2 regions of the Novosphingobium sp. PhB55 genome follow, and region 2 is predicted to be linked to the other one. Evidence: riboswitches for the same ligand, from Rfam matches in the RefSeq annotation. Region 2 holds a riboswitch; the other holds the start of a gene.
The links. A riboswitch is a leader RNA that binds a small molecule or an ion and turns the genes downstream of it on or off. The one in region 2 is predicted to bind thiamine pyrophosphate.
Positions count from the first base shown of each region.

Region 1: linked by a shared signal. The riboswitch ahead of thiC (phosphomethylpyrimidine synthase ThiC) and the one ahead of EDF57_RS05700 (TonB-dependent receptor) in region 2 are both predicted to bind thiamine pyrophosphate.

Region 1 covers NZ_SODQ01000003.1:366,839-381,923, forward strand. Annotated here, with positions in the region: gene EDF57_RS09165 (TonB-dependent receptor) at 1-198, opposite strand, end outside; gene EDF57_RS09170 (MFS transporter) at 272-1,507, opposite strand; gene EDF57_RS09175 (LLM class flavin-dependent oxidoreductase) at 1,867-2,952, opposite strand; gene EDF57_RS09180 (aldo/keto reductase) at 2,949-3,869, opposite strand; gene EDF57_RS09185 (Gfo/Idh/MocA family oxidoreductase) at 3,900-4,988, shown strand; gene EDF57_RS09190 (outer membrane beta-barrel protein) at 5,586-6,206, shown strand; gene EDF57_RS09195 (SOS response-associated peptidase family protein) at 6,300-6,929, opposite strand; TPP riboswitch at 6,974-7,119, shown strand; gene thiC (phosphomethylpyrimidine synthase ThiC) at 7,169-9,073, shown strand; gene EDF57_RS09205 (hypothetical protein) at 9,209-9,502, shown strand; gene EDF57_RS09210 (DUF72 domain-containing protein) at 9,502-10,266, shown strand; gene EDF57_RS09215 (phospholipase A) at 10,309-11,466, opposite strand; gene EDF57_RS09220 (hypothetical protein) at 11,774-12,409, shown strand; gene EDF57_RS09225 (hypothetical protein) at 12,419-12,790, shown strand; gene EDF57_RS09230 (YciI-like protein) at 12,923-13,237, shown strand; gene EDF57_RS09235 (DUF4440 domain-containing protein) at 13,234-13,620, shown strand; gene EDF57_RS09240 (hypothetical protein) at 13,625-14,239, opposite strand; gene EDF57_RS09245 (hypothetical protein) at 14,377-14,775, shown strand; gene EDF57_RS09250 (hypothetical protein) at 14,876-15,085, opposite strand, start outside.
Region 2 covers NZ_SODQ01000002.1:279,026-294,110, forward strand. Annotated here, with positions in the region: gene EDF57_RS05690 (YjbE family putative metal transport protein) at 1-175, shown strand, start outside; gene epsC (serine O-acetyltransferase EpsC) at 261-1,325, opposite strand; TPP riboswitch at 1,638-1,747, shown strand; gene EDF57_RS05700 (TonB-dependent receptor) at 1,852-4,107, shown strand; gene EDF57_RS05705 (phosphotransferase) at 4,110-5,276, shown strand; gene pnuC (nicotinamide riboside transporter PnuC) at 5,276-5,836, shown strand; gene EDF57_RS05715 (glycosyltransferase family 4 protein) at 6,021-7,370, opposite strand; gene EDF57_RS05720 (polysaccharide biosynthesis/export family protein) at 7,385-7,933, opposite strand; gene EDF57_RS05725 (glycosyltransferase) at 7,966-9,063, opposite strand; gene EDF57_RS05730 (polysaccharide biosynthesis tyrosine autokinase) at 9,090-11,321, opposite strand; gene EDF57_RS05735 (outer membrane beta-barrel protein) at 11,350-12,627, opposite strand; gene EDF57_RS05740 (HlyD family type I secretion periplasmic adaptor subunit) at 12,832-14,190, opposite strand; gene EDF57_RS05745 (type I secretion system permease/ATPase) at 14,187-15,085, opposite strand, start outside.

The DNA of each region.
Region 1 (15,085 bases), on a different contig from region 2:
GCGGTCGTTCAGCGATGCGCCGCTGACGGCGGTAATGGCGATCGGCACCTGCTGCAGCGATTCGTCGCGGTAGCGCGCGGTCACGACGATCTCGCCGGACGCGGTGTCCGGTGCCTCGTCGGCATAAGCGGCGGCCGGGAACAGTACCGCGGAGGCCAGCAGCAGGGTGCGGGCGGCGCGGAGCGAGGTCATGGTCATTCGGATCTCCCTTGGTCGCGCGGATCTATAGTCAACCGTTTTGGTTGAGAAAGATAGTTTTCCTTTAGTCGCCCTATGCGTGGGACGAGGTGGTGTCCTCTGCCGGGACAATCCGGGGCATGGTGAGCTGAATCCAGCCGAGTGCAAGCAGGTAGGAAACCGCAGCAAAACCGAAGAGCGGACCGTAGCCCAGCCCCGCCGCCAGCACGAGACCGGCGATCTTGCTGATCGCCGTGCCGCCGAGGTTGCCGCAGAACGCGCCGAAGCCGGTCACGCGGCCGACTTTGTGGCGCGGGGTCACGTCGGCGATCAGGCCGAACAGGTTGGTCGAGAAGCCCTGGTGCCCGGCCAGGGTCAGCGCCATCAGGCCGACGGCGGGCCAATAGCCCTCGACATGGAGCGCCAGCGGCACCGGCACCACGCAGAGCGCGGAAATCAGCATCAGCGTCTTGCGCGTGCGGTTGGCGCTCCAGCCGCTGGAAAGCAGGCGGTTGGCCGCGAAGCCCGAGATCAGCGAGCCCGCTGCCGAGCCGCAATAGGCCAGGGCCAGCGGCGGCCCCAGCTCGGTGCCGGAGAGGCCGAACTGCCGGTTGAAGTAGTCCGGCATCCAGAACAGCATCAGCCACCAGGTTGCGTCCGACAGCACTTTGGCCAGCGCGATGGTCCAGGTACGCCCTTCCTTCAGGAACAGCTTGTCGCCCGAAACAAGGTTGCCTTCCACCGTCGGCTGGCGGTCGCCGAAGTCCACCCCGCGCGACGCCAGGAGCCAGGCCGCGACCCAGAACAGGCCGACCACGCCCGCCAGCACGAAGGCGGCGCGCCAGCCCCAGACCGCCGCGACAACCGGGATCGCCAGCGGCGCCAGGATCGCGCCAAGGCTGTTCATCGCATTCGAAAGCCCGAAGCCAAGAGAGCGCAAGTTCGGCGGGAAGATCGTGGCGATGGTCTTCACACCGGCGGGTGTGCCCATCGACTCCGTGGCGCCCAGCCCGACGCGGCAGAGCACGAACTGGCTGAAACTGTGCGCCCAGCCATGAGTCATCGCCGCCAGCGACCACGCCGCCACGCCCGCCGCATTGGCCCATTTCGCACCCAGCCGGTCCACCAGCCACCCCGCCGCGAGGAAGCCGAACGCCGCGCCGGCCTGGAACCAGGCGGCCAGGGTGCCGTAGTCGTCGTCGCTCCAGCCGAGATCGGCGGCGATCGTCGGCTTCAGTACCGAGATGATCTGGCGATCCACGAGATTGAGCACGCCCGCCGTCAGCGCGAGAGCGAACAGCAGCCAGCGGCGGCGCGGGGACAGGGTCATGCGCGGCACGTCCGGGCTTTGGGGAAAATCTGCATCCCGGATCGTCTAGCGATGGGGGAGAGCAGGGGCGAACAAGAAATTCTAGGGCGGAGAGGGAAGAGAAATCCTGGGGGATGATCCCCCAGTCCCTCGGAATGTCGATGCTGTGCGCCGCCTATGCGTCGTGCGCTCCCTGCGGCGCAGCTTGTATGTTGCCGACGCAGTCAATGTCCGCCCCGGCGTCTTATTCTCTCCCAACACTCGTCATTGCGAGGAGGCGAAGCCGACGCGGCAATCCAGAGCGGCGCGGAACCGCTCTGGATTGCTTCGCTGCGCTCGCAATGACGAAGGTTGGCTGGGGTATTGAGGTTTGGCGTGCGTTAAAAAACCAGCGGCCCGTGATCGATCCGGGGTAGCACATGCCGCGCGAACAGGTCCGCCTCGCGCGCATGGGGGTAGCCGGAGAGGATGAAGGCATCGATCCCGGCCTCGCGATAGGCCTGGAGCTTGGCCAGCACCTGATCCGGATCGCCGACGATCGCCGCGCCGCAGCCCGAGCGGGCGCGGCCGATGCCGGTCCAGAGGTTGTCCTCGGCATAGCCGTCGTCGCTGGCGGTTTCCCGCAATGCCGCCTGCGCCTGCACGCCGACCGACTGCGAATCCAGCGAACGCGCACGGATCGCGGCGCCTTCCGCGGCATCGAGGCGCGAGAGCAGGCGGTCGGCCGCGCCGCGGGCTTCCACTTCGGTCTCGCGCACGATGACGTGGACGCGGTAGCCGAAGCGCATGGTGCGGCCGTATTGCGCGGCGCGGGCGCGCATGTCGGCGATGGTTTCCTTCACCGCCTCCATCCGGTCCGGCCACATCAGGTAGACGTCGCAGCCCTTGGCGGCCACTTCGCGGGCGGGTTCGGACAGGCCGCCGAAGTAGAGCGGCGGGCACTTCGAACCCGGCGCGATCATGCGCGGTGCGTCGAGCTTGAGGTTCCAGAACCGGCCCTGATGGGCGAGCGACCGGCCCGAGAGCAGGGTGCGCAGGATCTCGATGGCCTCGGTGGTGCGTTCGTAGCGGGCGGGGCCGTCGAGGGTTTCGCCGGGCATCTCGCTGGAGATCACGTTGATGTTCAGGCGGCCGCCGCCCTCGCGGCCACCGAGGATCTGGTCGATCGTGGCGATCTGGCGCGCAAGCTGGGCGGGCCACATCTCGCCGATGCGCACGGCCATCAGCAGCTTGATGCGGCGGACCTCGGCGGCGATGGCGGCGGCAAAGGCGGTGGTGTCGATGCCGAGCGCATAGCCGGAAGGCAGCAGCACATTGTCGAACCCGCCTTCCTCGGCGGCCATGACGATGTTGCGGCAATGCTCCCAGCTGGAGCGCAGCATCGGATCCGGCTGGCCGAGGAACTCGTAGTCATCATCGCAGAGCGCCGAAAACCAGCTGATCTCGCAAGGGGCCAGCGCGCTCACGGCAGGCGCGCTCCCATCGCGGCTTCCAGCACCGCATACCATTCCGGCGCGGTCCATTCGACCTTCAGCGCATCGCGCGAGGCGAGGATGCGCTCGGGCGTCTGCGAGCCGACGATGGGAATGGCGCGCGAGGGGTGCGCCATGATCCACGATAGCGCGGCGGCGGCGGCATCGGTGCCGTAGCGCGCGCCCTGCGCGGCGATGAGTTTTGCCACCGGGTCTTCCGAACCGGCTGCAAGGCGCCCACCGCCCAGCGGCGACCACGCCAGCACCGCCACGTCGCGGGCCATCGCCTGATCGAGCGTGCCGTCATAGAGCGGCGCATAGCGCGCGGCCGAGAACTCGGGCTGGGTCGAGACGATGGGGAAGGGCAGGTAGGCCTGGAGCGCCTCGAATTCGGCCGGGCTGTAGTTGGAAACGCCGATCGCCTTGACCTTGCCGCTCTCCACCATGGCGGCGAGGGTTTCGGCCACGTCGCGCGGGTGGGCCAGGAAGTCGCGGCGGTGGATCTGGTAGAGTTCGACCGAGGGCAGGCCGAGGCGTTCGAGCGAGGCTGCGAGCGCCTTGTTCAGGTAGTTCGGGCTCGAATCGTAAGGCACGCCCAGGACGATGCCGCCCTTGGTGGCGATGGTCATCCGGTCGCGCAGGTCCGGGCGGGCGGCGAGCGCCTTGCCCAGCAGCAGTTCCGCGCCGCCGAAGCCGAGCGCGGCGTCGCAGCCGTAGATGTCGGCGGTGTCGAACAGGGTCACGCCTGCCTCAAGCGCCGCCTCGATGCGGGCGACGATGGCGCCGATGTCGTCGTTACCGTCGGGTCGGGCGAGCCGCCACATGCCCCAGGCAATCGGGAAAACGGAAATTCCGCTCTTGCCGAGCGGGACGGGTTGGGCCGATAGGCGCATCGTCGATGGGGAGGTCATGGATCGCCACATGGCACACGGAGTTGCGAAATGGTAGATACGCTGCGTTACGGAATTGTCGGAACCGGGATGATGGGTGTCGAGCACATCCACAATCTCAAGATCCTCGAAGGCGCCGAAGTGGTCGCCATCGCCGATCCCGAGCCGACCTCGCTCGGCTGGGCCAAGGATGCCCTGGGCGAGAAGGCCGAGGGCGTGGCGGAATATGCCGACAGCGCCAGCATGATCGCCAATGCCGGGCTCGATGCCGTGGTGGTCGTCTCGCCCAATTTCACGCACCGTGCGGTGCTGGAGCCGCTGCTGGACAGCGACGTGGCGATCCTCTGCGAAAAGCCGCTCTGCACGACGATGGAAGACGCCCGCTGGGTGATGGAGAGAGCCGAGGCCCGCAAGGCGCCGTTCTGGACGGGCATGGAATACCGCTTCAGTCCGCCCGCCAAGGCCTTCATCGACGAGATCCACGGCGGCAAGGTCGGCCGTCTGCAGATGCTCTCGATCCGCGAACATCGCTTCCCGTTCCTGGTGAAAGTGCGCGACTGGAACCGTTTCTCGGTCAACACCGGCGGCACCATGGTGGAGAAGTGCTGCCACTTCTTCGACCTCATGCGCTTGATCACCCGTTCGGAGCCGGTGCGCGTCTATTGCTCGGGCGCGATGGACGTGAACCACGTGGATGAGCGCTATGACGGCCGCCAGCCCGACATCATCGACAACAGCTTCACCACGGTCGATTTCGCGGACGGCAGCCGCGCGCTGCTCGACCTCTGCATGTTCGCCGAGGGCGCCGAGCATCAGGAAGAGATGAGCGCGACCGGCGACAAGGGCCGCCTCGACGTGCTGATCCCGCCGGGCGATCTCGTCTGGTCGCCGCGCGTGCCGTGGCCGGGTCCGAAGGCGGTCGAGCGTTGGCACGTCGCGGTGGACGAAGCGGCGATGGATGCCGGCTCGCACCACGGCGCGACGTTCTACCAGCACGAGGCCTTCGCCCGCGCCGTTCGCGGCGAGGGCGAAGTGCAGGTAACCGCGCGCGACGGGTTGATGGCCGTGGCCATCGGCGCGGCGGCGGAACTCAGCGCGCGCGAGAAGCGCGTGGTGGAGATGGCCGAACTGCTGGGCTGAAGCACAGGCGCTAAATGCTGATTTGAAGAAGGCGTTGAAGAAGGCGTCGTCCCGAACTTGATCCGGGACCGCTGGCAGAGCCGCGCCCAATGTTCAGCGGGGCGCCGTTCTGCCATTTAGCGCCTAAAGAACCGCCAGCGGTCCCGGATCAAGTCCGGGACGACGTGTTTCTCTCCCCAACCTTTCGTCATTGCGAGCGTAGCGAAGCAATCCAGAGTCGCGCAGAGCCGCTCTGGATTGCTTCGCTACGCTCGCAATGACGAAGGGGGAGGGGGGAGGGGCGCGCTTTTTCCTGCATCCTCTCCCTACCTCCAACGCCCGAACACGCGGGCGCCGGACGGAGAGACCGGTTCCCGGCCAAGGCAAAATAAGTTCGGCGACCATTTGGCGCGAAACCGCGATCCCGACGATCAATGGGCTCCAGACCCGCGGAAATGCAGGCAACCGGCCGGAAAATGTCCGGAATTCCGCTTTGTGGAACTGTTGCACAGCCGTCACATATCGACCCACTTGCGCCCGGGATATACCCCTAATGGGCAACTTTGACCGTAGGATCGCCGTTTCCCGGTGACCCCCGACCTACTTCAAGGACCTATTATGAATATCAAAGCCACCACGATCGCCGCGCTTTTCGCGGCGGGGATCGCCGCGCAGCCTGCGTTCGCGCAGGAAGGTTCTGAAGTCGCTTCGAACGGCACGAGTTTCCGCGGTATCCGCGTCGAAGCCAATGCCGGCGGCGATCGCTTCCAGTCCGAAGGCAATCACAACGACAAGTTCGGTTATGGCGGCACCGTCGGCTTCGACGGTACGCTGGGTGACCGCTTCGTGATCGGCGCCGAAGGCAGCTACTGGCGCCCCGGCAACGGCAACGAGAACTGCACCGGCCTGGCCGACGGCAACAGCATCTGCCACAAGGGCTTCGAGGAATGGGGCGCCGCCGTGCGCGCCGGGTATCTCGCCACCCCGCAGCTGCTGGTCTTCGCCAAGGGCGGCTACGTCAACGGCGAACAGCGCCGCCGCATCGACGGCCCGACCGGCGACACCCTCGTCTACGATCACTACAAGGCGGACGGCTATCAGGTCGGCGGCGGCGTGGAATACACGCTCACCCAGGGACGCCTGCCGGTCTACGTCAATGCGCAGTACGTCTATTCGGACTACCACGGCCACTCGGCACGCCAGCGCGTGATGGGCGGCGTCGGTATTCGGTTCAAGTAATCCCGTAATCCGCGATTCTTCGCAGGGAGTGACCCGGGCCGTCTTTGCGGTGGCCCGGGTTTTCCTTGTCCAGCCTTTTTTCTGGGCCCGTTCTCAGGCGCCCGCTACGCGCAGTGTCGTGAGCGAGGACGAATAGGGCACCACCAGCGCCGCCGCACGCTTCCAGTCCCCCCGCAGCCAGAGATCGTGCGCTTCGGGCGGGAGGATCACCGGCATCGTGTCTCGCCCCTCGGCACGCAGCGCAGCATTGGCCTCGCACGTGAGCAGGGCAAAGCTGGGCACTTCGCTGTCCTTCCACACAGCGGCCATCGCGAAGATCGGCTGGTCGGCAGCGCCGAACCAGTTCTGGCGGCGCTTGCCGTCGCGCGGGTCCACCTTGCCCCATTCCATGAACGCAGTGGCGGGGACCAGGCAGCGAAACTCGCTGTTGCGCAAGTTGCCGATCCAGAACGGGCTTTCCAGATTGCGCACGGTGAGGATGCCGTGGCGACGCTCGCCAAAGGCGGCGGGCGGGGGCGGCACACCCCAGAGACGCGGCACCATGCGGCGCGGCTGGCGTTGCTCCGGCCGGGGTCCGGCCACGAATTCGCGCCCCATCGTCACCACTGGCGCGAACCCGCCGCCCGAAACCGGGCCGCCGCGCCACGGGTCCTCTCCGGCTGCGGCGCCCATGGCACGGGCGACATCGCGGGCGGGTGCGTCGAGGCGATAGATGATCGGCATGTCGCCGGTCGGCCTAGACGGACGGGATCGCCCCGTCTATCGTCCGCCCATCCCCGGGGAGCTTGTGCCCAAGGTTTTCGTTTTGCGAGGACCGGAAGGAAACAAATGGCTGAGAGGGGCAGGTCACGCTGCCCGACCCGTTGAACCTGAACCCGTTAACACGGGCGGAGGGAAGGGCGGGCCACAGGACTCATCTGTCGCGACCTTTCTTTCGTCCATAAGCCCTAGGAAAATCGCTTATGGCCGACATCAATTCCACACTGGAAATCCCCCTCCCGGCAGGGCACTTTGATGTTACCACCGGGCCCATTCGCGGGTCGAAGAAGATTCATGTCGGGCCGCTTGGCGTTGCCATGCGGGAAATTTATCTGGAGCCGGGATCGGGCGAGGCGCCGGTGCGTGTCTACGACACCTCCGGTCCTTATACTGACCCGAACGTCACCATCGACATTTCCGCCGGCCTCGCCGCCAAACGTCGCGATTGGATTCTCGCCCGCGGCGATGTGGAGGACTATGCAGCCCGCGCGGTGAAGCCGGAGGACAACGGCCAACTCGGCCCGGACCGCTCGGGCGGCGTCCCGGCCTTCCCCAACGTCGTGAAGCGCCCGCTGCGCGCCAAGCCAGGCATGAACGTCAGCCAGATGCACTACGCGCGGCGCGGGATCATCACGCCGGAGATGGAATACGTAGCCGAGCGAGAGAACCTCGGCCGCGCGATGCTCAAGGAATATGCCCGCGACGGTCAGGACTGGGGCGCCGCCATCCCCGACTACGTCACGCCGGAGTTCGTGCGTGAGGAAGTGGCGCGCGGCCGGGCCATCATCCCCTCCAACATCAACCACCCCGAAAGCGAGCCGATGGCGATCGGGCGCAATTTCCTGGTCAAGATCAACGCCAATATCGGCAACTCCGCCGTGGCCTCCGACGTGGCGAGCGAGGTCGACAAGATGGTATGGTCGATCCGCTGGGGCGCGGACACAGTGATGGACCTCTCTACCGGCCGCAATATCCACGACACCCGCGAATGGATCATCCGCAACAGCCCCGTGCCGATCGGCACCGTGCCGATCTACCAGGCGCTGGAGAAAGTCGGCGGCATTGCCGAGGATCTGACCTGGGACGTGTTCCGCGACACGCTGATCGAACAGGCCGAGCAGGGCGTGGACTACTTCACGATCCACGCCGGCGTTCGCCTGCCTTTCGTGCCGCTCGCAGCCAAGCGCGTGACCGGGATCGTCAGCCGCGGCGGTTCGATCATGGCCAAGTGGTGCCTGGCGCATCACCGGGAATCGTTCCTCTACGAACGCTTCGACGAGATCACCGAGATCATGAAGGCCTACGATGTCGCCTATTCGCTGGGCGACGGCCTGCGCCCCGGCTCCATCGCCGACGCCAATGACGAGGCGCAGTTCGCCGAACTCTACACCTTGGGCGAACTCACCAAGCGCGCCTGGGCGCAGGACGTGCAGGTAATGATCGAGGGGCCGGGCCATGTGCCGATGCACAAGGTGAAGGAGAACATGGACAAGCAGCTTGAGGCTTGCGGCGAGGCGCCGTTCTACACCCTCGGGCCGCTCGTCACCGATATCGCGCCGGGCTACGACCACATCACCAGCGGCATCGGCGCGGCCATGATCGGCTGGTACGGCACGGCGATGCTCTGCTACGTCACGCCCAAGGAACACCTTGGCCTGCCCGACCGCGATGACGTGAAAGTCGGCGTCGTCACTTACAAGCTGGCCGCCCACGCCGCCGATCTCGCGAAAGGCCACCCCGCCGCCAAGGTCCGCGACGATGCCCTCAGCCGCGCCCGGTTCGAGTTCCGCTGGCGCGACCAGTTCAACCTCAGCCTCGATCCCGACACGGCGGAGCAGTACCACGACCAGACGCTTCCGGCCGAAGGCGCGAAATCCGCGCATTTCTGCTCGATGTGCGGGCCGAAGTTCTGCTCGATGAAGATCAGCCAGGAAGTGCGGGATTTCGCGGCAAAGCAGAACCAGCCGAGCACCGGCTTCATCGCGGCGGAAGAAGGCGGCAAGCTCGCCATTTCCGAGGCCGAGGCGGGCATGGCCGAAATGAGCAAGGTGTTCCGGGAAACCGGCAGCGAACTCTACATGGGCGCAGGAGTCCGCGAACACGACTGAGCGTATCGAAGCCGGTTGGAGATAACGTCGTCCCGGGCCCGGCCCGGGACGACGGCCCATTCCGGCCTCAGCAATTCCCCTTCGCAGGAATCGATTGCGCTGCTACCATCGATTTCCATCTCGAAGGGTTCCCGAATGCCCCGCAATTCCAATGGCGACTGGATGAAGCTCGCCCATGACAGCTACTGGCTCTGGGCCGAATCCATGATGGTCATGGGAATGCGTACCACCGACATGATGACCGGGCGGGGCAGCAACCGCGAAAACATGCTGATGGTCACCGAAAAGCTCCAGGCCAATGCCGAACTGGCGATGAAGCTGGCGACCGGCGGTCTGGCCTCTCCGGAACAGACCGCGCACAAGGCCGTGCGCCACTATCGCAAGCGCGTTACCGCCAATCGCCGCCGCCTTTCGCGAAAGAAGGCCTGATGAGCGCCAGGGGGCCGGGCGAAGTGCATGTCGGCATCGGCGGATGGAGCTACGACCCCTGGCGGGAAACCTTCTATCCCAAGGGCGTGTCCAAGGCCCGCGAGCTGGAATATGTCGGCCAGCACCTCACCGGCACCGAGATCAACGCCACCTTCTACGGCCGCCAGAAGCCGGCCAGCTTCGCCAAGTGGCGCGATACCGTGCCGGACGGGTTCAAGTTCGCGCTCAAGGGCTCGCGCTACTGCACCAACCGCAAGAACCTGGCTGAAGCAGGCGAAAGCGTCACCAACTTCGTTGAGCAGGGCCTGGTCGAGCTTGGCGACAGGCTGGGGCCGATCAACTGGCAACTCGCCGCGACCAAGCAGTTCGACCCCGACGAGATCGCCGCCTTCTTCGCCCTGCTGCCGGCAAAGCAGGAAGGGCTGGTCCTGCGCCACGCCATCGAGCCCCGGCACGAGAGTTTCCGCGATCCGGCATTCCTGGACCTCGCCCGCAAGGCCGGCGTCGCGGTCATTCTCGCCGACAGCGCCAAATACCCCGCCTTCGAAGACGCGGCCGAGGACAGCCCCTTCATCTACGCCCGCCTCCAGAACGCGCAGTCGGACCTCGAGCAGGGCTACCCCTCCGCCCAACTCACGCAATGGGCAAAGCGCGCGCAGGATTGGTCGAAATCCGGCAAGGACGCCTTCCTGTTCTTCATCAACGGCGCCAAAGAACGAGCGCCCGCTGCGGCAATGGCGCTGATCGAGAAGTTGAAAAACTGAGCCGCCGAACGAGAGCGCGACGGCTCGTTTCCCTGCCGTCTTTTACCGGGTGATCGCGAAGCCGATACGAAGCCGGCTCATGCGACGGTTGTAGTCGAACAGGCTTTCGCCGTAGCCGGTGAAGCTCTGGACGAAGAGATAGAAATTCGGTCCACCCACGATCCGATCGATCGGATAGGACAAGTCGGTTTCCAGTGCGCCCTTGCCCGAATTGAAGTTATACCGCCCCGAGGCCGAAAGCAGCAGGCCGTCGTCCTTGCCAAGGCTGACGTCCAGCGACGTCGCGCCGCGGTACGTCAGGATGTCCGGGTTGCCTGCTTTGCCGCCCACCAGCAACATTGCGCGCGGGGCCAGCGAGAGCCGGTAGCCATCGCCCAAGTCCTGACTGATGGTAGGCGAGATATAGACATTGTTGACGCTGCGGCCCTGGATTTTGCCTGAGCGACCGTTCGATTCGTGTTGAAGGCCGACCTGCAATCCCGCACCTGTATGCCCGGAGAGGGCGAATTCCGGTGTCCGGTAGAACAGTTCCGGCAGATAGTTGGCATCGCGGAACGACGAATCGGATGCGATGTCCCAGAACAATTTGTTGGTGAAGCCGAAATAGAGGCCATCCCGCCAACTCGGCCGGGCGCCATCGCTATGACTGCCAAGCAAATGATACTTGAAGCTGAGCTGGACGCGCCATTCGCTGTCCTTGGCATTTCCGAAGACGACGTAGCTCGGCTCGTAAGGCGAAAAATCGGTAAGAAAGCCGTTCTCTTCTCTTTCGAGTCGCGATTGCACTGGGCGATGTCCCGCCCCGCTGGTCGCCGCATCAGCCATTGGAGCAGCGGCCGAAGTAGTGGCAGCGGTCTGCTCTGACGCCAGAGCGAGCGCAGGCGCAGATTGCGCCGGACCGGCTGCAACTTGGGCAGTATGCCATAGAGGAATGCTGATGAGCGGGGCTTGTCCTGCGGCCCATGGGTGTCCGCCAGCAGCCAGCCTGTAGTGGGCCTTGGCAAAACCGCCCGGTGCCACTGTCAGGCTGGCAGGCGTATCGATCGACCTTTCGAGAGCGGCGATTTCCACCTTGCTGCTGCGCATTTCGGCATCGATCCTGGCCGGAATGTCAAAGGATCTTCCCGAGTCACCGTCATTGACCAGCAGAACTTCCACCAGGACGGAGCCATCCGCCACGGTCTCGATTTCGGTGATCACTGCTTTGCGAAGAGGTTCCGCACACGCCGTCTGGGCGCAAAGCGCCGCCATCAGGGCGCTAGCGCCCGCAATCGTTTTCAATTTATGTCACCCTGTGCGCCCGATTATTTCTACCGCATCTGCGAAGTGCGGAGAATTTGCAAAGCAAAATCAATCCGTAACGGTTTTTCCGGGTGAGAGATGGGGGCAAATCGGATGCGTTTTCGTAGGCTGTCGAAGGCTCCGGCGCTATTCTGGCGCGATGACCCGCAATCTTGGAAAAGCTCGACAACGCAACCTTTGGCCTCGGATGTGCATTGCGCTGTTCATGAAGAATCTCCTCACTGCATCGATCCTGGCCCTTGCACTTGCGGCCTGTTCGTCCGAGCCTGCGAAGGCGCCCGATCAGGCTGGCGAGCCTACCTCCTCGGCGATGCCGGAAGAGGCCATGTCCGGGGCCGAGGGAGTCGCGCCGGCGTCCGAGGCCACGGCTACGGAGATGCCATCGGGGACTGCCGGACCGGCTGCCAACCCCAAGGTGCTGGCGCTGGAAGGGCTGGGTGATTTGCGGCTGGGGCAGGCGGTGCCCTCAGGCTCATCGTGGGCGGAGCGCGGTGCGCAGGCATCGGATGCTTGCCGTACGGTCACTTCACCGGACTACCCGGGCGTCTATGCCATAGTCGAGAAAGGCAAAGTGCAGCGGATCACGCTTGGCCAGCGGTCGCAGGTCAAGCTCGTGGAGGGGGTCGGCGTCGGCTCCACCGAGGCGGACGTGAAGAAGTGGTTCGCCGGCTTCCGTGAGGAACCGCACAAATACGAGGCCGCGCCGGCCAAATACCTCACCGCACCCAATGCCAGGAGCGGGGATCCGGCCCTTCGCTTCGAGATCGGGCAGGACGGCAAGGTCAAGATGGTCCACGTCGGCATGATGCCGGTGCTGGGCTATGTCGAGGGATGTTCCTGATAGAAGAAGATGGCTGGACATGATCTTCTGACGACGATGATCGTGCTTGGCATAACCTTCGTTTTTGCAGTTGTTTCTGCCTGGCTGTCGGTACGGGCCAATGCCCGCTTTCGGCATCACGAGCGGTTGCCGATGCAATGGTCGCTTGCCGGAACGGTAAATTGGACCGCCCCTCGCGTGCTCGCGCTCTGCCTCGTTCCGGCTTTGGGGATTGGTGTGTTGGCGGTCATCACATTGCTGACCTTCCTGGACGTCAGGCCAAGGCCCGGGCAGGAAAGCATGCTCCTGCCGGTGACAATGCTGATGGCTGCCACTTTCCTCGCGATTCAAATCCTGCATTACGGATTGATCGATAGGACCCTGAACCGGAACCGCCGCTAGAACCGGCCGCGAATGCCCCCCTTTCCGCTTCACGGCCTGGTGCGCTGAAGTGTGCGAATGCGGGCGAGGCGACACATCCGGCGCATTTCGTGTAATGCGGATGGTCACACTTCGAAGCACGAGAGCCTCGCGATGAACCACTACCTTCTGACCTATCACCTCGCGCCCGATTATCTGGAGCGGCGCCCGGCGTTTCGTGACGCGCATCTCGCACTGGCCTGGGATGCGGCGGAGAGCGGCGGACTGGTCCTGGGCGGAGCGGTGGAGGATCCCGTCGACATGGCTCTCCTGCTTTTCGCGGGCGAGGGGCCGGAGGGCGCAGAGGCCTTCGCCCGGGCGGACCCTTACGTCACGTCCGGGATCGTCCAGCGCTGGACGGTGCGGCGCTGGAACACCGTTGTCGGTGCGCGGGCCGCGAACCCGGTGCGGCCCGAGGGCCAGGCATGAGCGGGGCGGAACTGTCCATCCGTGCGCGCCGGGCGGCTTTCAACCGCGCGATTGCCGAAGGCGACGCTGCGGCCATTGCCCCGATTCTCGCGCGCGACTGCGTCATGGTCACCGGGACCGACAGCGCGCTGATTCAGGGGCGCATGAGCCAGGTGAAAGTCTGGCGGCGGGAATTTTCCGGTCCGGCGCGGCTGATCTACACCCGCACGACCCGTGAGGTCGTGCTCTCCCCGGTCGAGCCGATCGCGATGGAGCACGGGCGCTGGGAAGGGATAGACAGCACCTCGGACGTGCTTACCGCTTCGGGCACTTATTTTGCCAAGTGGCGCGAACTGGGCGGGCAGTGGGTGATCGAAGCGGAAGTCTTCCTCACCCTGGCCTGAACGTTCAGGCGCCCTCACGCTCGGCAGCCAGGACGTCCGCCGCGGCGCCAGCCGCGCGGGCTGCAGAATCGGCGGCGGAATCCCGCGGCGCCGAGCCTGAAGTGCGGGTCTGAGGCGCGGCGGGCTGCGGCGCATAGCTGCGCGGTCCCGCTTGGTAGAGGCGCTGTTCGGAGGGCGGATAGGCACGGGGCGGGGCCATGTACGGGCGTTCGCCGCGCTCCGGGAAGGGGGCGCCGCGTTCGTCCCGGTCGCCATAGTGATCGCTGCCGCGGCCGTTGCGCCACGGGCGGGCGTAACCGGGGCCGCCGTCGTCAGCCCAGCCCGGGCCGTCCAGGATCACCATACGTCCGCGCGGCGGTCCGTAGCCGGGCCGGTTTCCGCCAGAGGCGTCGTCCGCATAGCCTTCGTCCGCATAGCCCTCATCTGGCAGGGCATAGTCCTCCTGCTCCCGATCGGCATAGCCGGATCGCCGGTCTTCACGGGCGGCAGGCCGATGCTCGCCCGACAGCGCATAACGATCGGGATACTTCGTGATCTTGCCCGTGGTCATGCCCGCCACGACCACGCCGGCGCCGATTCCACCGGCAGCGAGCACCACGAACCACTTTGCGAAACCCATTTCAACTCCACATCACGCCAGCCCACCTACCTCATATAGGACTAACCGAGGCCCCATGTCGTTGAGGTGAATGCTTCGGGGAATATACCCATGCCTCGGGCAAGCAACCGTTCACGACCGGATGAGATGGTGAACGCATGTTTACGAAACGGTCAGACGCCTATTCGCTCACGCCCTGCTGGTTCACGCGCGTACACGAGCCGGATGGACGGCGCGAGCGGGACGATGACGGCACGCTGGTCTGCACTTGCCGCTATTGCCGCAAGCGTATCCGTTCGCGAGAGGGCAAGACCTGGAACCTGGCCGATGGCCTCGATCTCGATGCACTGGCCGCCTCTTGCATCGCCAGCCACTTCAGCGTGGTGGACGTGGAAGAGGGCATGGTGCTGGCGCGCTACCAGGTGCCGCCGGGCACCGATGCCGGGGCCATTGCCGACATGCGTGCGGCCATCGCAGAAAAACACGGCTTTGTCCCGGGCGGCGATCTGGAGATACGGTTCGTGCGGCACGAAGACGTGCATCAGAAGCGGCACTGAACCGGCGCCTGACGAAACACCCTGCGACATACCACGCGGGCAACAAAAAGGGCGCCGTTCCGATTGGAACGGCGCCCTTTTCTGTCTCAGGGACGAACCCTTACTGCGCAGCGGCGCCGGCCAGAGCGCCCTTGGCGTCAGCGAGGCGGAAGTTCACGTTGCGCGAGTTGTAGGTGCCGGTGACGCGGTTGCCAGCGACGTAAAGGCGGAAGGGAACCTGGCCCGAAGCGGTACCTTCGATCACGGTAACCTTGCCCTTCTGCTCGGTGGTGTAGTTGTAGTGCACGCCGTCGTGCGAGAAATCGCGCGA
Region 2 (15,085 bases):
CGGCCTGATCCTCTCGGTGGCCCTGATGGGTCTTGCCGCCAACCTGCTGGCGCGCGTGATCGAGCGCTATCGCTGGATCGCCTACGTCGGCCTGCTCGTGATCCTCTGGGTCGCCGGCAAGATGATCTGGGAAGGCCTGGTAGACCCCTCGCGCGGGTTGCTGGTGCTGTTCTGACAATGAGCTTCGGGGCCGCGGTGCATCCTGCGCCGCGGTCCCGGGCTTCCCGGGCTTCCCATGCGCGCCTGCCGTCGACGGCCGCTCAGTTGAGCGGCGTGGGCGGCGGCACCGCGTTGCCGGTCTGCCCGTTCGTTACCAGGGCCCGCGCCTGCGATACCCGGCTATACGGCGGTACGCTGTGCGTCAGCCAGACATTGCCGCCGATCTCCGAGCCCCTGCCGATCGTCACGCGCCCCAGGATCGTGGCGGCAGCGTAGATCACCACGTCGTCCTCGACGATGGGGTGGCGCGGCAGCGCGCGGACCAGCGCGCCCGAACTCTCCGTCGTGAAGTCCTTCGCGCCCAGGGTGACGCCCTGGTAAAGCCGGACATTGTCCCCCACGATCGCCGTCTCGCCCACGACCACGCCGGTGCCGTGATCGATGAAGAAGCCGCGCCCGATCCGGGCGGCGGGGTGGATGTCGATGCCGGTGGCGCCATGGGCGATTTCCGAGAGGATGCGCGCCACCAGCGGCGCACCCAGCCCGTGAAGGGCATGGGCCAGCCGGTGGTGGATGATCGCCAGCAGGCCGGGATAGCAGATCAGCACTTCGTCCAGGCTGCGTGCGGCCGGATCGCCGCGAAAGGCGGCATCGATGTCGAGGTCCAGCAGGCGGCGGATATCCGGCAGGCGGCGCGAGAATTCCAGCACCAGCGCGTCGGCGCGCTGCTCCACGGCCTGCCGCGCCTCCTTTGCGGCATAGAGCAGTTCCAGCCGGACTTGCGCCTGCAACCGGCTGAGCGCGATCTGCAGGGACTGGGTGACGAAAGTCGCTTCATTGTGACGCCGCACGAAGTCCGGGCCGAGCCGCAGCGGGAACAGCGCCCCGCAGAGTTCCTCCGCCACTTTCGCCAGCCGCACGCGCGAAGGGAAGCCCTCCGCCCCGTGCTCGGCATGCTGGCGGCCTTCCGCGCGCCGGTTGCGGCGGATTTCGGAGAGTTCGCCGGCAATGTCCTCGACATTCCAGAAGTCGTCATCGGGGGTGGCGGCGCCGTCCGCCGCCTGCCCATCGCCCGCCGCTTGAGGTCCGCCGCTCGTGGCCAGGGAGAGCGCGCCGCCGGGACGGGAATCGGCGGCGCTCGTGTCGCCGGAATTCGGGGAAGCCATCGTTTTCACCTCGTTGCTGAGGGATCACGACGCTTGGCGTTGTCGCCCCAGCATCGCGCGCTTTAGCGGTTGGTAACGCGGAGCAAGCTGCATCCCGATCAAATGCCGCGGGTCGACAAAGTGCGATGACGGGTATCGCCGACCGGACGCCCGTGCTCCGGTTATTCGGGCAGAGCGCGCCGCCGTCAAGCAAGCGCGGGCCGTCCGGCGATAGAAAATCTGGCCGGTGCGAAACGCGAAGTTGCGCCGCGCACCGCGGGGGCGCTGCCATGCGATTGGCCCTTCCCACCGCGCCTTTCAGCGCCTAGAGGCGGCTCATCCCCGGGGGGCCGCTGACGCGCGGCTGAGAGGTGGTCAGCAGACCACGACCCGCTGAACCTGATCCGGTTGGTACCGGCGTAGGGAGGGCTGGCGGCAGAACCGTTGTCCCTCCGATTGGAGTGGACGCGACGCAATGAATACCCTTTCCCGCTGCATGGGCCATGCCATGCTGACTCTCCCGGCCCTGTTCCTTGCGCCTTCCGCCATGGCGGAAACCGAAGCCGATGCGCGCGATGACGCCGCGCCCGGCAGCATCGAAGTGATCGGCCACCCCGATCCCGAGGGCCTGCTGCCCGACCAGACCGCGCCCAAGGCCGTCAGCGCGATCTCCACCGACTTCATCGTCAAGCAGGCACCCACGCTCAATGCCTTCCAGCTGGTCAATCTCCTGCCCGGCGCCAATGTCTCCTCCAGCGATCCTTACGGGCTCTCCACCAGTTCCAGCCTGACCCTGCGCGGCCTGGGGCAGGACCAGATCGGCGTGCTGATGGAAGGCGCGCCGCAGAACGACATCGGCTATTTCTACGCCTATCCCTCCCAGTTCGCCGATGCCGAGAACGTGCGGCAGATCACCCTGGCGCAGGGCGCGGTGGACATCGACGCGCCGGTCGTGGCCGCCGCCGGAGGGCTGCTTTCGCTCTCGCTCGACGATCCCCGGCCGGAGATGGGCGGCCTGGTCAATCTCTCGGTCGGGTCCTACGACCAGCGCCGCGCCTTCCTGCGCTTCGATACCGGCACGATCGGCAAGACCGGCCTCAAGGCCTTCGTTTCCTATTCGAACAACCGCGCGGACAACTGGCGCGGCGCGGGCTACGACCAGCGCCAGCATGTCGATGCCAAGCTGCTGGGCGAATGGGGCGATGGCAACCGCGCCAGCCTGTCGCTCTCGTTCAACGAGGCCAAGACTTCCGCTTATCCCAGCCCCACCATGGCCGACTGGCAGTCCGCCGGACGCGGTTTCAACCACGATGAGCGCTACGATCCGACGGGCGCCTCGGGCAGCCTGGGAGGGACGAACTACTGGCGCCTCTACCGCGCGCCGTTCCGCAACTTCTATGCCGCCGCCCCGGTGCACCTGAAGCTGAACGACCGGCTGACGTTCAACAGCAGCGCCTATCTCCAGCTCGGCCACGGCAATGCGCCCTACGGCACGCAGCTCAGCGAAACCGGCAATTTCCTGGGCACCGAGGAACTGGCCCAGCCGATCACCCTGCCGGGCGCCGTGGACGGCGTGGCCACCGTGCTCGGCAACTGGACGGGCAAGCAGTTCCGCGTGGGCGATGTGAGCAAGCTGACTTTCGAGGCCGGCGCGCACCGGATCACCGCCGGGCTCTGGTTCGACTACGGCACGGACCGCGTCACCCAGTCCTACACCTCGATCGATGCCCAAGGCCACCCGCTCGACCAGTGGGGCTACCAGGACGAGGCGATCCGCACTGCCGACGGCCGCCTGCTCGCTTACGAGAACGCCAGGACCGAGACGGTCACCAAGGCTTTCTTCCTGGCCGACAGCATCACCGTGACCCCGCGCCTCGTCGTCGATCTGGGCTTCAAGGGCGTGGACGTGCTGCGCAATGGCCGCAATTATCTGCCGGGGCCGCAGCAGACCGTGCGCACGGACAGCTTCGCCGCGCTGCCCCGCGCGGCCCTGCACTATACCCTGACCGACCGGCAGCAGCTGTTCGCCAATATCACCACCAGCTTCCGCACGCCCAACGAGTTCGCGCTCTACAACAGCTACTATGGCGGCGAGATCGTGGGCGCGGGCACGACGAGCCTCAAGAACGAGTACTCGGTCTCGCAGGAACTGGGCTATCGCTACATCGGCCCCAGCCTGTCCTTCTCGCTGACGGCCTTCCACTACCACTTCCGCAACCGGCAGGTGGCCACGGTGGTGAACAGCGGCGGCGCCCTGGTGAATTCCACCGTCAACGGCGGCAGCCAGACCTCCTACGGGCTGGACGGCGAGATCGACTATCGCCCGGCCAAGGGTGTCAGCGTCTATCTCTCGGGCGAATATTTGCACGCGCGCCTTGATGACGACCTGCCGGTCGGCGGCGATTTCCTGCCTACCAAGGGCAAGCACGCGGTTTCCAGCCCCAGCTTCCAGTTCGCCATGGGCAGCACGTACGACGATGGCCGCCTGTTCGGCAGCACCGCGCTGAAATACGTGGGCCGCCAGTACGCCACATTCATGAACGACGAGAGTATCAAGGGCTACGCCACGCTCGACCTCTCGGTGGGCGTGCACCTGGCCGGGCTGATCGATGCGCAGCGCATGGACTTGCGGCTCAACGCGATCAACGTGACCAACCCGCATGTGCTGTCCGGCGTCTATGCCGTCAGCACCAATGCGCAGGACACGGTGGGCCGTGGCGGCACGGTCATTTCGGGCGCGGCGCCGGCCTATTACGTGGGAAGCGGCCGCGCCTTCGTGGCAACGCTGAGCCGCGCCTTCTGATCGTGAGCGGCGCGGCGCCTCATCTCGTCCACGGCATGGGCACGGCGCTGGAAGCCCCGGCCTGGCCCGCCATCACGCCGGATGAGGCGGAAATGGTGCTTGCGCGCTTCCCGCTCGCTGGGCGCGCTGCCGCGCTGCGCTGGCATTCGCCGCGACCCTTCTCGGCCGCCGCCCTGGTCGAGACGGAGCGCGGGGCGTTCTTTCTCAAGCGCCACCATCGCCGGGTTCGTTCGCCCGCCGCCCTGGCCGAGGAACATGCCTTCATCGCCCACTTGCGCGGCGCAGGACTGGCCGTGCCGCAAGTCGTCGCCGCGCAAGTGGGAAGCAGGCACGACGGGCTCGGGCACGACGGGGCGGGCATCGTCTCGCAAGGCGAGTGGACTTACGAGCTTCTCCGAAGGGCGGAGGGGATCGATCTCTATCGCGATCGCCAGTCCTGGACGCCCTTCCTCGCCGCGGGCCATGCCCGCGAGGCGGGCGCTGCGCTGGCGCGCCTGCATCTGGCAGCGCGCGACTTCGGCGCGGCTCCACGGGGCAAGCATCCGCTCGTCGCCAGCTTTACCATCCTGCCGGCACCGGACCCGCTTGCGGCGGCCGAAGCCTATGTTTCCGCCCGCCCGGCGCTGGCCGGCTACCTGGCCGACAAACCCTGGCGCGGCGCGCTGGCGCGTCTTTTCGCGGCGCAGGCAGGCGGGCTCTCCACGCGGCTGGCGCAGCAACCGTCGCTGTGGACGCACAACGACTGGCATCCCTCCAACCTGCTTTGGTCTGCCGATGGCCGTGTAAGCAGTGTCATCGACTTCGGGCTGGCGACGCGGACTTGCGCGCTGCACGATCTCGCCACAGCGATCGAGCGGACGGCGGTGGCTTGGCTGGAGTCCCGGGGCGGTGATTTCACGGCGGATGCGCAGGCCGCCCAGGCGCTCCTTGCGGGATACCATGCGGTACTTCCCCTGAGCCGAACCGATGTGGAGACGCTCACCCGGCTCCTGCCGCTGGTGCACATCGAGTTCGCCTTGTCCGAGGCCGACTATTTCGCCGGCATCCTGAACGACCGCGCGCAGGCGGACATGGCATGGCAGGACTATCTGGTCGGTCATGCCGAATGGTTTCTTTCCGCTGCCGGGCAGGCCTTCCTTCGGGCGATCGAGCAGGGGGTGGCGGCGTGATGTCGGCGCTGGAAATCACGGCGGTCGCGGTCAGCTTCCTGGGCATCTGGCTTACGGCGCGGCGGCAACTGCTGTGCTGGCCGGTCAGCCTCACGGCCTGCGCGCTCTATTTCAAGCTGTTCCTCGACGTGCGGCTCTATTCCGACATGGTGCTGCAGGTGCTGTTCGGGATCGCCATCGTTTATGGCTGGACCGTGTGGGCGCGCGGCAAGGACGATGCCGGAGAGGTGATCGTCAGCCCGCTGCCGCCGCGCCGGGCGCTGATCGGGCTGGCGGCCGGCGCCGTGGGGGCCATCGCCATAGGTTGGTTCACCAGCCGTTTCACCAATGCTGCGCTGCCCTGGATGGATGCGGGGCTGAGCAGCTTCAGCCTGGTGGCACAGTATTGGACCGCCCGGCGCCACGCGGCCAGTTGGCTGCTCTGGATCCTGGTGGACGTGCTCTACGTCGGCATGTTCGTTTTCAAGGAATTGTGGCTGACGGCCGGCCTCTATGCGGCGATGGTGGGACTGGCCGTTCTGGGCTATCGGCGCTGGCAGCAGGCGCGCAGCCTGCACTGACCCCGCGCTTTGCGGCCAGAATGCCGCTATTCCAGGCCTTGAAGCGCGGACGGAGTTCCCGATCATGGAACGCGCCTGGTTGGCACGGTCCGGCGCGCGAGCATGCGCCGCCTTGCCAGATCCCGCCCCGGCAAGGCGCTCGATCTGAAGCTCCACCGGGCGAACGGCGCGGCTGCAGGACGGCTCACGCATCGGCATAGGGCTGCTTCATACCGTTGGTCTCCGGGGAGCCGGGACGGCGTTCCGGCCCGTGCGCCATCGTCGCTGGCCTTGGCGGCGCGGCATCGGCGCGGCCTCCATCTTTCTCTTCGGATAAGGCCAGGGCGCTGCGGTAATGGCCGATGGTCTGCGTTATCCAGTCCTCCGGCGTGTTGCAAAGCGCAAGATATCCCGCGTGTCCGGCTCGCGACATCCGGCCGACCCGATCATGATCCCGGTGCAGTTCAAGCAGGGCATCCGCAAAGAGGTCAATCCTGCCGGTATCGATGGACAGGCCGAACCCATGGCCCGCCACTTCCTCGGCGATCAGTGCGCGGTAGTTGATCACGGCGGGTACACCCGACCCGATGGCTTCGAGTGCGACGAGCCCGAATGGCTCTGCCCAGCGGCTCGGCATGACCGCCAGGCGCGCCGTGGAAACCGCCTGCGCCATGCCGCGACGGTCCTGCCGCCCCAGGAAAACCGCCTGGGGATTAAGCCGCTGGACGACATCCCGCTCGCTGCCCTCGCCCACGAACGTGATCGGAATACCCGCCCGGGCGGCAGCGCTTGCTGCCAGGTCCGCCCCCTTTTCCTTCGAGATTCGGCCGATGAATATCACCCCGGCATTGCGCTCTGCAGGCACACGCTCTGCCGTCAAAGGCGTCACGGGATTGCGCACGGCCACCAGCTTGTGGCGGGGCCAGTTGGCGCGGGCGAAAGCCTCGGCCTGCCCCGGATGGATGAGCAGCATCCGGTTCACGTTCGTCCCGCCCGAAAGTGCGCCTCGCCGAGCGACTTCGCGGCCTGACCGCCATAATTTCCGGCCGTAGGACGCCTTGTCGCACTGACGGCGAAGGCAGGGGTTGGAGAGCGGGGCGAGAGTGCAGTCCTGGTCCTGCCGATAGTCGAAGAACGCCCCGTTCGGGCATCCGTTGAAGTAGTCGTGCCCATGAAGGATCACGCGCTGCGAAACTTTGCGCAAGGCGCCGAAGACGGCGGGCGTGAGGATCTTGGACCAGCCGTGAAGATGATAGACCGTTCCCGGCGTGTCGTTCCGCTCGATCCACGCACTCAGCCGCAAAAGCGAGCGCGGATTGAAGAACCCTGTCGTGAGCGCGCCAAGGCTGGACCGATCCAGCAGTGCCTTGCCGTGAAGGGGGATGAATTCGACGTCGCTGCGCGTGAAATTGCGCCCGGTATCGCCCGCCATGAACGTCACCGGGATGCCGCGTGCACACAATCCCTCCAGCAAGACCTGCACCAGGTGGGAGGCACCACCCAGTGCCTCGCTGTAGTCGTGCAGCAGCACGACGCGGTCTATCTCGCGATCCATCGTCGGATTTCCGATCAGAAGTACCGGGGGCCTATGCGGATCGTGTCCCCGGGCAGCACCGCCGCGCCGCTGGTCAGCCGGTAGGACTGCTCGGATGTCTCGTTCGAATGACGAATATGCGCCACTCCCTGATTGGCGCGATACGTGAAGCCCCCGGCCTTGGCGACAAGCGCGAAGACGGACATGCCTTCCGCGAAGCTGTATTCCCCTGGCTTCTGTACTTCCCCCAGAATGTAGATCGGGCGGAAACTGACGATATCGAGCGTGATCCGGGCGTCGCGCACGTAGCCTTCGCTGAGCAGGACCGTCAGTTCCTTCCGCAAGTCGGGAAGGGTCTTGCCGGCGGCCTTCACGCTGCCCACCAGGGGCAGGCTGAGATTGCCTTCGTCATTGACCACATATTCGCCCGACAGATCCTTTTCGCGAAAGACATCCAGCTTGAGTCTGTCTCCTGCCGCCAGCCCTTGCGGGGCGGCGCCGACGGGTGGCAGTTCGGTCGTGGGCGTCACGCCGCAGCCTGCCAGCAGGGCGCTCAAGACCAGCACCAGCGATCGTTTTGCCATGAAATCTCCTGGAAAGAATGGCGCGGCCATCGTCAGGCCACGCGTTCAACAGAGGGACGCAGCGCGTCCAGCGCTTGCAATATGCCGCGATCGAACACGTCCGGCGCAAAGCGGCGGGCGTTCCTCATGGCGGTTTCGGGCCGGAAGGAAGGAAGCCAGCCTTCCAGTCTGCGAATGGCATCGCACAGGGAATCGACGCTCTGTTCGTGGTAGAACAGTCCGGTTTCCCCATCGACGATGGAGTCGGTCACCCCGCCTCGCCCGAAAGCCACGACCGGGCGCCCGGATGCGTTTGCCTCTACCGGGACGATCCCGAAGTCTTCCTCAGGCGTGAACACCAGCGCCTTGGCCGTGGCATAGGCTTGCTTCAACTCCTCGAACGACAAGCGCTGGCGCACTTCCACGTTCGGCCCCGCCCTGGCGGCGACGGCCTTGAACATCTCGCCGTCCCCCCCCATCAGCGCCGGCACCCCCAGTCGGTTGAAGGCCTCCAGGGCGATGTCCGCCCGCTTGTAAGGCGTCATCTGGCTGATCCAGAGATAGCGTTCCGTGATCTCGGGCGAGGCATGGAACGCTTCCACGGCGACAGGCGGATGGACTACGGCGGAGTCCCGCCCCCAGGACTTGCGGATACGGCGCGCCACGAAGCTGCTGTTCGCCACTATACCGTCGATCCGGTTGGCCGAACTGACATCCCATTGCCGAAGACGGTGGAACATCGATGGCATGAGCAATCGGCTCAGGTTCCCGGCGGATGACTTGTAGTCGTGGTAGTGATCCCACAAGTATCGCATCGGTGAGTGGCAATAGCAGAGATGGAGCGCGTCGGGATTGGCGATCACGCCTTTTGCCGGTCCGGATTCGCTGCTGATGATGAGGTCGTATCCGCGAAGATCCAGTTCCTCCAACGCCATGGGCATGAAGGGAAGGTACTTCTGGTAGTGTCTGCGAGCACCCGGCAAGGCGCCGATGAACGTCTGCCGGACCTTCGCCGCGCGAATTTTCTGCGACACGCGGTCCGGATCGTACACGTGGGTGAAGACATCGGCCTGGGGGAAGAGATCGAGCAGGCGCTCCAGCACGCGTTCTCCGCCGCGCATCGACACCAGCCAGTAATGGATCAGTGCCACACGGCCAAATTGAGAAGCTATGCGGTTCATGAATAATAGCCCCGATAATCCTTATAGAAGCTGGAGATGTCGCTGCCGCCGAAGCGTGCCTGCTTCTTCATGTCCACTTTGTTGAGGACGATCCCCAGGCCCTTGATGGCGCGTGCGGGCAATTGGCGGACTGCGGCCTTGACCACCCGGTCCATCGTCTTGCGCCAATGCACCACCAGAACCACACTGTCGGTACGCGAGACGATCTCGCGCGATTCCGCGATGGGCAGGATGGGGGGGCAATCCAGCACGATCACGTCGAACTCCTCGCGCAGGCGGGCGACGACGCGGTGCAGGCGGCCCTGCTCGGTCAGGCGCTCACCCTTGGGGAAGGCGCGGGTAATCGGAATGATGCGCAAGGGCGATTCCGGGTCCGGGTAATGCGCGATGTCCCGGCTTTCCGAATGCAGCGCTTCGTAAAGACCCGGTTCGCCCTGGTTGAGCCCGAACTGCTTGCTCAATTGCGCGCGAATGACATCGCAATCGACGACGACGACACGTTCGTTCGCCATGGCCAGCGAACGGGCGAGGCAGGAGGCAATGGTCGATTTGCCTTCACCGGGCAGGGCCGACGTGATCGCAATGACTTTGCCCGAACGCGTTCCCGTCTGGCGGACCGAAACGATCACATTGCGCAGAGATTCCGAGAATGCGCCGTTCGCATGTTCCCGGACGGTGTCGAGCGGCGTCCCTCCGTGCGGTTCCACAGAGCGATGCGCAGGAATGAAGCCCAGTGCCCGGACTCCAAGGCGGTTCTCGACATCGTCCAGGGTGGTGAGGCCGCGATAGGACAATTCCGAAAGGACCGCCAACATGGCACCCGCCAGCACGCCGAGGACAAGGCCCAGCGCCAGGTTCATCGGCAGGCTGGGCGAAATCGGCAGGAGCGGGACATTGGCCGAGGACACCAGCCTCGCCGTGGGTTGCTCTGATCCGGTACCGGCGACCACCGCATTGTACCGCTGGAGGTACGACTGATAGAGCGCCTGGGTCGCTTCGGCGCGCTTCTCCAGATCAGCCAGCGACACGAGTGCGGAGTTGTCCGCGCTGAGCTGCGAGCGCGTGCCGCTGCGGCTGGCGAGCAGGGACGAAAGGCGCTGGGCGGAGGTATCGGCGGTGCTCTCCAGGGCCCTGATCGATCGAGAGACCTCGGCAGCGATCTGGCGGTCGATATCCGCGACCTGCTGGCGGACGGTGACGAGATCTGGATTGCTGTCGAAATAGCGCTGCGACAGATCCCGCTCCCGGATGACCAATTGCGCTCGTTCGCTTCGCAGTGACGTGACGACGGAGGAATTGACGCCCTGGCCCACATCGTTCGCCCCGCCCGAATGCAGCTGGCGGCGTGCGCTGGACAGTGCGGCGGTATCGCGCGCGGCCTCCGCGCGGGCCTGGGCGATCTGCTGGTTGTAGGTGGAGATTTCCTGTTCGGTCAGGCTGGTGGCCGCCGAGCTGAGCAAGCCGTTGCGAATGCGATAGCTCTGCACCGCGGCGAAGGCATCGTTCGCCACCCTGCGCAATTCGTCCACGCGGCTTTTCAGGACTTGCGCGGCGGTGGCGTTGTTCCGCGCGAGTTCGCGTGCATCGTCGGTGGTGTAGAGTTTCGCGAAGGCATTGGCGACGCTTGCGGTCCTTGCGGCGTCGGAGTCCGTGAACGAGATGCGGAGATTGAAGGAATCGCCGATCCGCGCAACGTTCAGGTGCTTCAGCAGATAAGTGATCGATTGCTCGCGCAAGACCGCCGGTGATAGCACCGGAAGCCGCGTGCTTCGCCCGAAGCCCATCGAGGCGAGCAGGTTGTCGAGCGCCGAACGCGGCGCCGCAACGTCCTCGGCGAAGTCCCGATCCCGGAGAAGGCCGGTGGCTTCGAGAACCTGAGCGGCCATCTGGCGCGAGGTGATCAACTGGATCTGGGTTTCCACATCCTCCGACCGGACGAGGGGCGGGACGCCGCTTTCTTCCGGATCATGCGGCAGGACCTGCTTCGGTGCCGTGATCATCACGACGTCTGCCGCAGAGGAATATGTGCGCGGCAGCGCCGTGGTCCAGAGCAGGGCGACCAGAACCGATATGGCCAGGGTCAGAAAGAACGCTTCCCGCCTCCGCCGCAGCATGGCGAACAGGGTGCGCACGGTGATCTGATCTTCGGAATAGCGATAAGAGCTGGCCGATTCTGGAAAAACCTGAGGGAGCGCGCCGGACGCTTGGTAGATCGCGGGAAGGTTCAAGCAATGCACTCCTTGCTGCAATGGCGGGTCATGGCGTTACCGAGATGCCGATCCCCGCGCTGGCGGAGGTGAATGCGCTGACGAGCGGCGTTCCATGGACGGCTTGCCGAATGAAGGTGAGGTATCCGCCGAATGACAGCCGCGGGCTGAGCCGATACTCGGTATTGAAGCGAAGTGTCGTCCGATCTGTGCGGGTGTCGACTTCGCGATACTGTCCTCTTTCGCAAGAGGCCGACAGGGCAACGCGCAAGTTGCGAAGGGGGTCATAGTATCCGCTCAGCGACACCCTGTCGTTAAGGATGCCTGCGACTTCCCGGTAGCCGCTGTTCTGGAACGAGCGATCGCCCTCAAGGCGGAGCGTCATCAGGGGGGTTACATACCACTGCAGGTCGGCGGCGAAGGTGACGCCGGAAAAGTCGCGATAGATCGGTAGCTCGTAGCGGCGTGACTGGTAGCCCACCGCGATCTCGCCGGAGAGTAGCGGCGTCAGCGCGCCCTTCAGTCCGGCAAGGGCCGAGACGCTGCGCGCGTCGCGGCGAGCATCCTGCGCCGAGGCGGTCGAGCGAATATCCGAGACCGATCCCGACGCGAAACCGGAGACAAGGTCCGAGAAGTCATAGCTGATCCTCACGGTTCCGCGGGCGGCCTCCGTATCCCGGAAGGACTCGTCGACTTTTGCGCCGCCCTCGAGTGACAAGGGATCGTAAGTCAGGCGCTGGTAGCCCGCAGAGGGGGCAAGGCGGAAGCTGCCGAAGCTCAGGTCGAGACCGAAGGACCCGTCCAGGCGCTGGAAGCTCACCGGCTCCGCGGCGTCGACCGCGGTGCCGACACTGCTGCGCGGCTCTATGAGATGCGCGACACTGGCGGAGGCGGTAATCAGGCCATGGTTCGTAAATTCCACATCGGCCTCGCCGGCCAGGTCGAACTCTTCGCTGTTCTCGGAAGTGTATTTTGCGAAACGGCGGATGGTGCTGCCTGCGCGAAAGTCCAGGCGATGCGGAGCAAGGTCCGTGGTCACACGGAGCGCGGGCATCACGAAAAGCGTGGCATCGGATCGTGCGTCGCGGCGATTGAACACGTTGCTGGAATAGCCGCCGACCACCGAGACGATTGGTTGGATAGCGAAAACTCCGGCGCGAACGGGCTGCGGGACAAGTTCGGGTTCGACGCGCGCGCCGGCAGCATCGTCTCGATCGAGCTGGGGCGAAATGACGATCGACGTGCCGGAACCTATGGCCTGTGCGAAAGACAGGCTCGGCCATAGCGCCATGCCGCACGTTACCAGGCCTCCGATCATATGGCGCATCAACAGGGGCCTTGTTTCATGCAAGCGCATCGAATGCGGAGCTTGCCCGCGTTCGGAAGTGGCGACCTGCAAGGGGAGCGGTTTGGCGGGCGATGGATTTGGGAAAGTGCTGAGAGACAGTGTTGAACAGCTATCGGAACGGTCGGCTTCACTGAGTAAATTCTCAAGACGTCCTCAGTGAAACCTTGCATGCTTCATACGCGATTACTCTCGCAGTGCGCGTCTGAATTGATCCGAAAGGGGGCGAATTATGTATTGCAGAATGGTTCTCTGTTCCGTCTGAATGAACACTTCGACCGGCATACCCACGGAAATGCGCGCGTTTCCAAGTTTGCGGAATTCTGCGTCCGAAATGGCGATAGTCACCGGATAGAAAGTGTTGTTGGTGGCCGTGTCCACGGTGCGATCGGCGGCAACCTGCGTGACCTTTCCTGCCAGCTCGGGCGTCGTGCGGGCATTCAGCGCCGTGAAGCGCAAGTGTGCCGTTTGTCCCCTGGATACCTTGTCGATGTCGGTCAGGCGGACATGGCCACGAACGACCAGGTGATCGTGCGAAGGAACGATCTCCATCAATGTTTCTCCGGCGCGCACCACACTGCCGATTGTCCGCGTCTGCAGCTTGTCGACAGTTCCGTCCTGCGGCGCGCGGATTACGGTTCGGTCGTTCTGATCGCTGGCGGCCACGCTCTCCTTGCGAAGATCCGCGATAGCGCCTTGAACTTGCGCCAGTTCAAGCGCTGCCTCGCTGCGGGCGGTGCTTTCCACCGAGACGATCTGGGCGCGCAGCTCGGCAATCCTGGCCCAGGTTTCGGCAACGCCGGATCGGGCGGTGGATTGCTGCGCTTCCACACCCACCGCAGATCGTTCCAGCGCATTGAGCCGGTCCAGCGTCGTCAGCCTGCTTTCGTAGAGTTCGCGGGTCTGCTGCAATTCCTGCCGAACCAGGGCGGACTGACGCTGATAGGCGCCGGCCTGGCTGTTGAACGAGGTGATCTCGGCCTGAGTCTGCGCGATGCGGGCACGAAGCTGGCCCACCTGGTCGCGTCTTGCCGCATTGGCCAATCGAAAGCTGCTGCGCTCGTCCGCCAGGATCGTGCGGACACCGGGGTCGCCGGCCTGCTTGTCCTCCAGCTCCCGGGGAAAGTCGATGTCTCCGGCGCCTGCCTGAACCGCGCGCAGCCTCGCCGCCTTGGCGAGGAGCTGGTTCAGGCTGAGCCCGGTATATTCCGCCACGGCACCGGAAACCCTGCTGTCGAGTCGGATCAGGGGCTGCCCCTGGCGCACCGCATCACCGTCCTTCACCAGGATTTGCGCGACCACGCCGCCGAAGGGGTGGGAAAGCTCCTTAACGTGCGATTCCACCGTCACTTCTCCCGGCGCGATCACCGCGCCAGCCATCGGCAGGAAGGTGATCAACGCGCCAAGGCCCAGCACCAATACGGCGATGGAGATCAGGCCCAGGCGGACAAGTTGTGACAGTCCAGGATCCGCAGCGAATGTAGCAGTCTGCGAAAGTGCGAGAGGGCGCGGGGCAGGGTGCAGCGGATGCGTGGCGGGGATCATTCCTTGATCTCCACGACAACGGCGGGGCTTTCAGTCGCTGCCTCGACATTCGCCGGGGTAAGGTGATTTCGGGCGCCTGCGCTCGGCGCTTCAGGGCCTCCGCTTTTTTCCAGCGGGCGAGGTGGCCGCATGCGCTTTTCGAATTCGGCGCGCGTTTCGAAGCGTTCGATGCGGCCACCGTTCATCACCATGATGTGGCTGACATTGGCAACCACGCTGGGCCTGTGTGCGACGACGATCACGATGCCCCCTCTCTCGCGAATGCCCTTGATCGCCGTGCCCAATGCCGCTTCGCCTTCATGATCGAGGTTGCTGTTCGGCTCATCGAGGATGACGAGGAAGGGGTTCCCGTAAATGGCGCGGGCAAGCGCGATGCGTTGCTGCTGCCCCGCAGACAGGCCCCCGCCCTGTGGGCCGATCCTGTAATCGTATCCGCCTTCCAGGCGGACGATCAGTTCGTGGCAATCCGCCGCCTGCGCTGCCTGAATGATGGCATCGCGATCCGGCGGCTCCCGAAAGCGGGCGATATTCTGTGCGATCGTGCCTTCGAACAATTCGATAGCCTGGGGTACATAGCCCACGATGTCCGCGATCTGGTCTGCCGGCCATTGATCCAGCGTCGCACCGTCGAGCCGCACCGAACCGCGAAGCGCTGGCCAGACCCCGCAGAGCACGCGGGCCAGCGAGGTCTTTCCCGATCCGCTGCGACCGACGACGGCCAGCGCGTCTCCGGCCGATAGCGTGAAGGACACTTCCGCCAGCGTGATGCGCTGCGAGCCGGGTGGGGCTGCCGTAACGGCCTTCGCTTCGAGATCGCGTTGGGGCTGCGGGAGACCCAAAGGCTCGATCCTGTTCGGCAGCGCTTCGAAGAGCTCCTTCATCCGCGCGAGCGCCA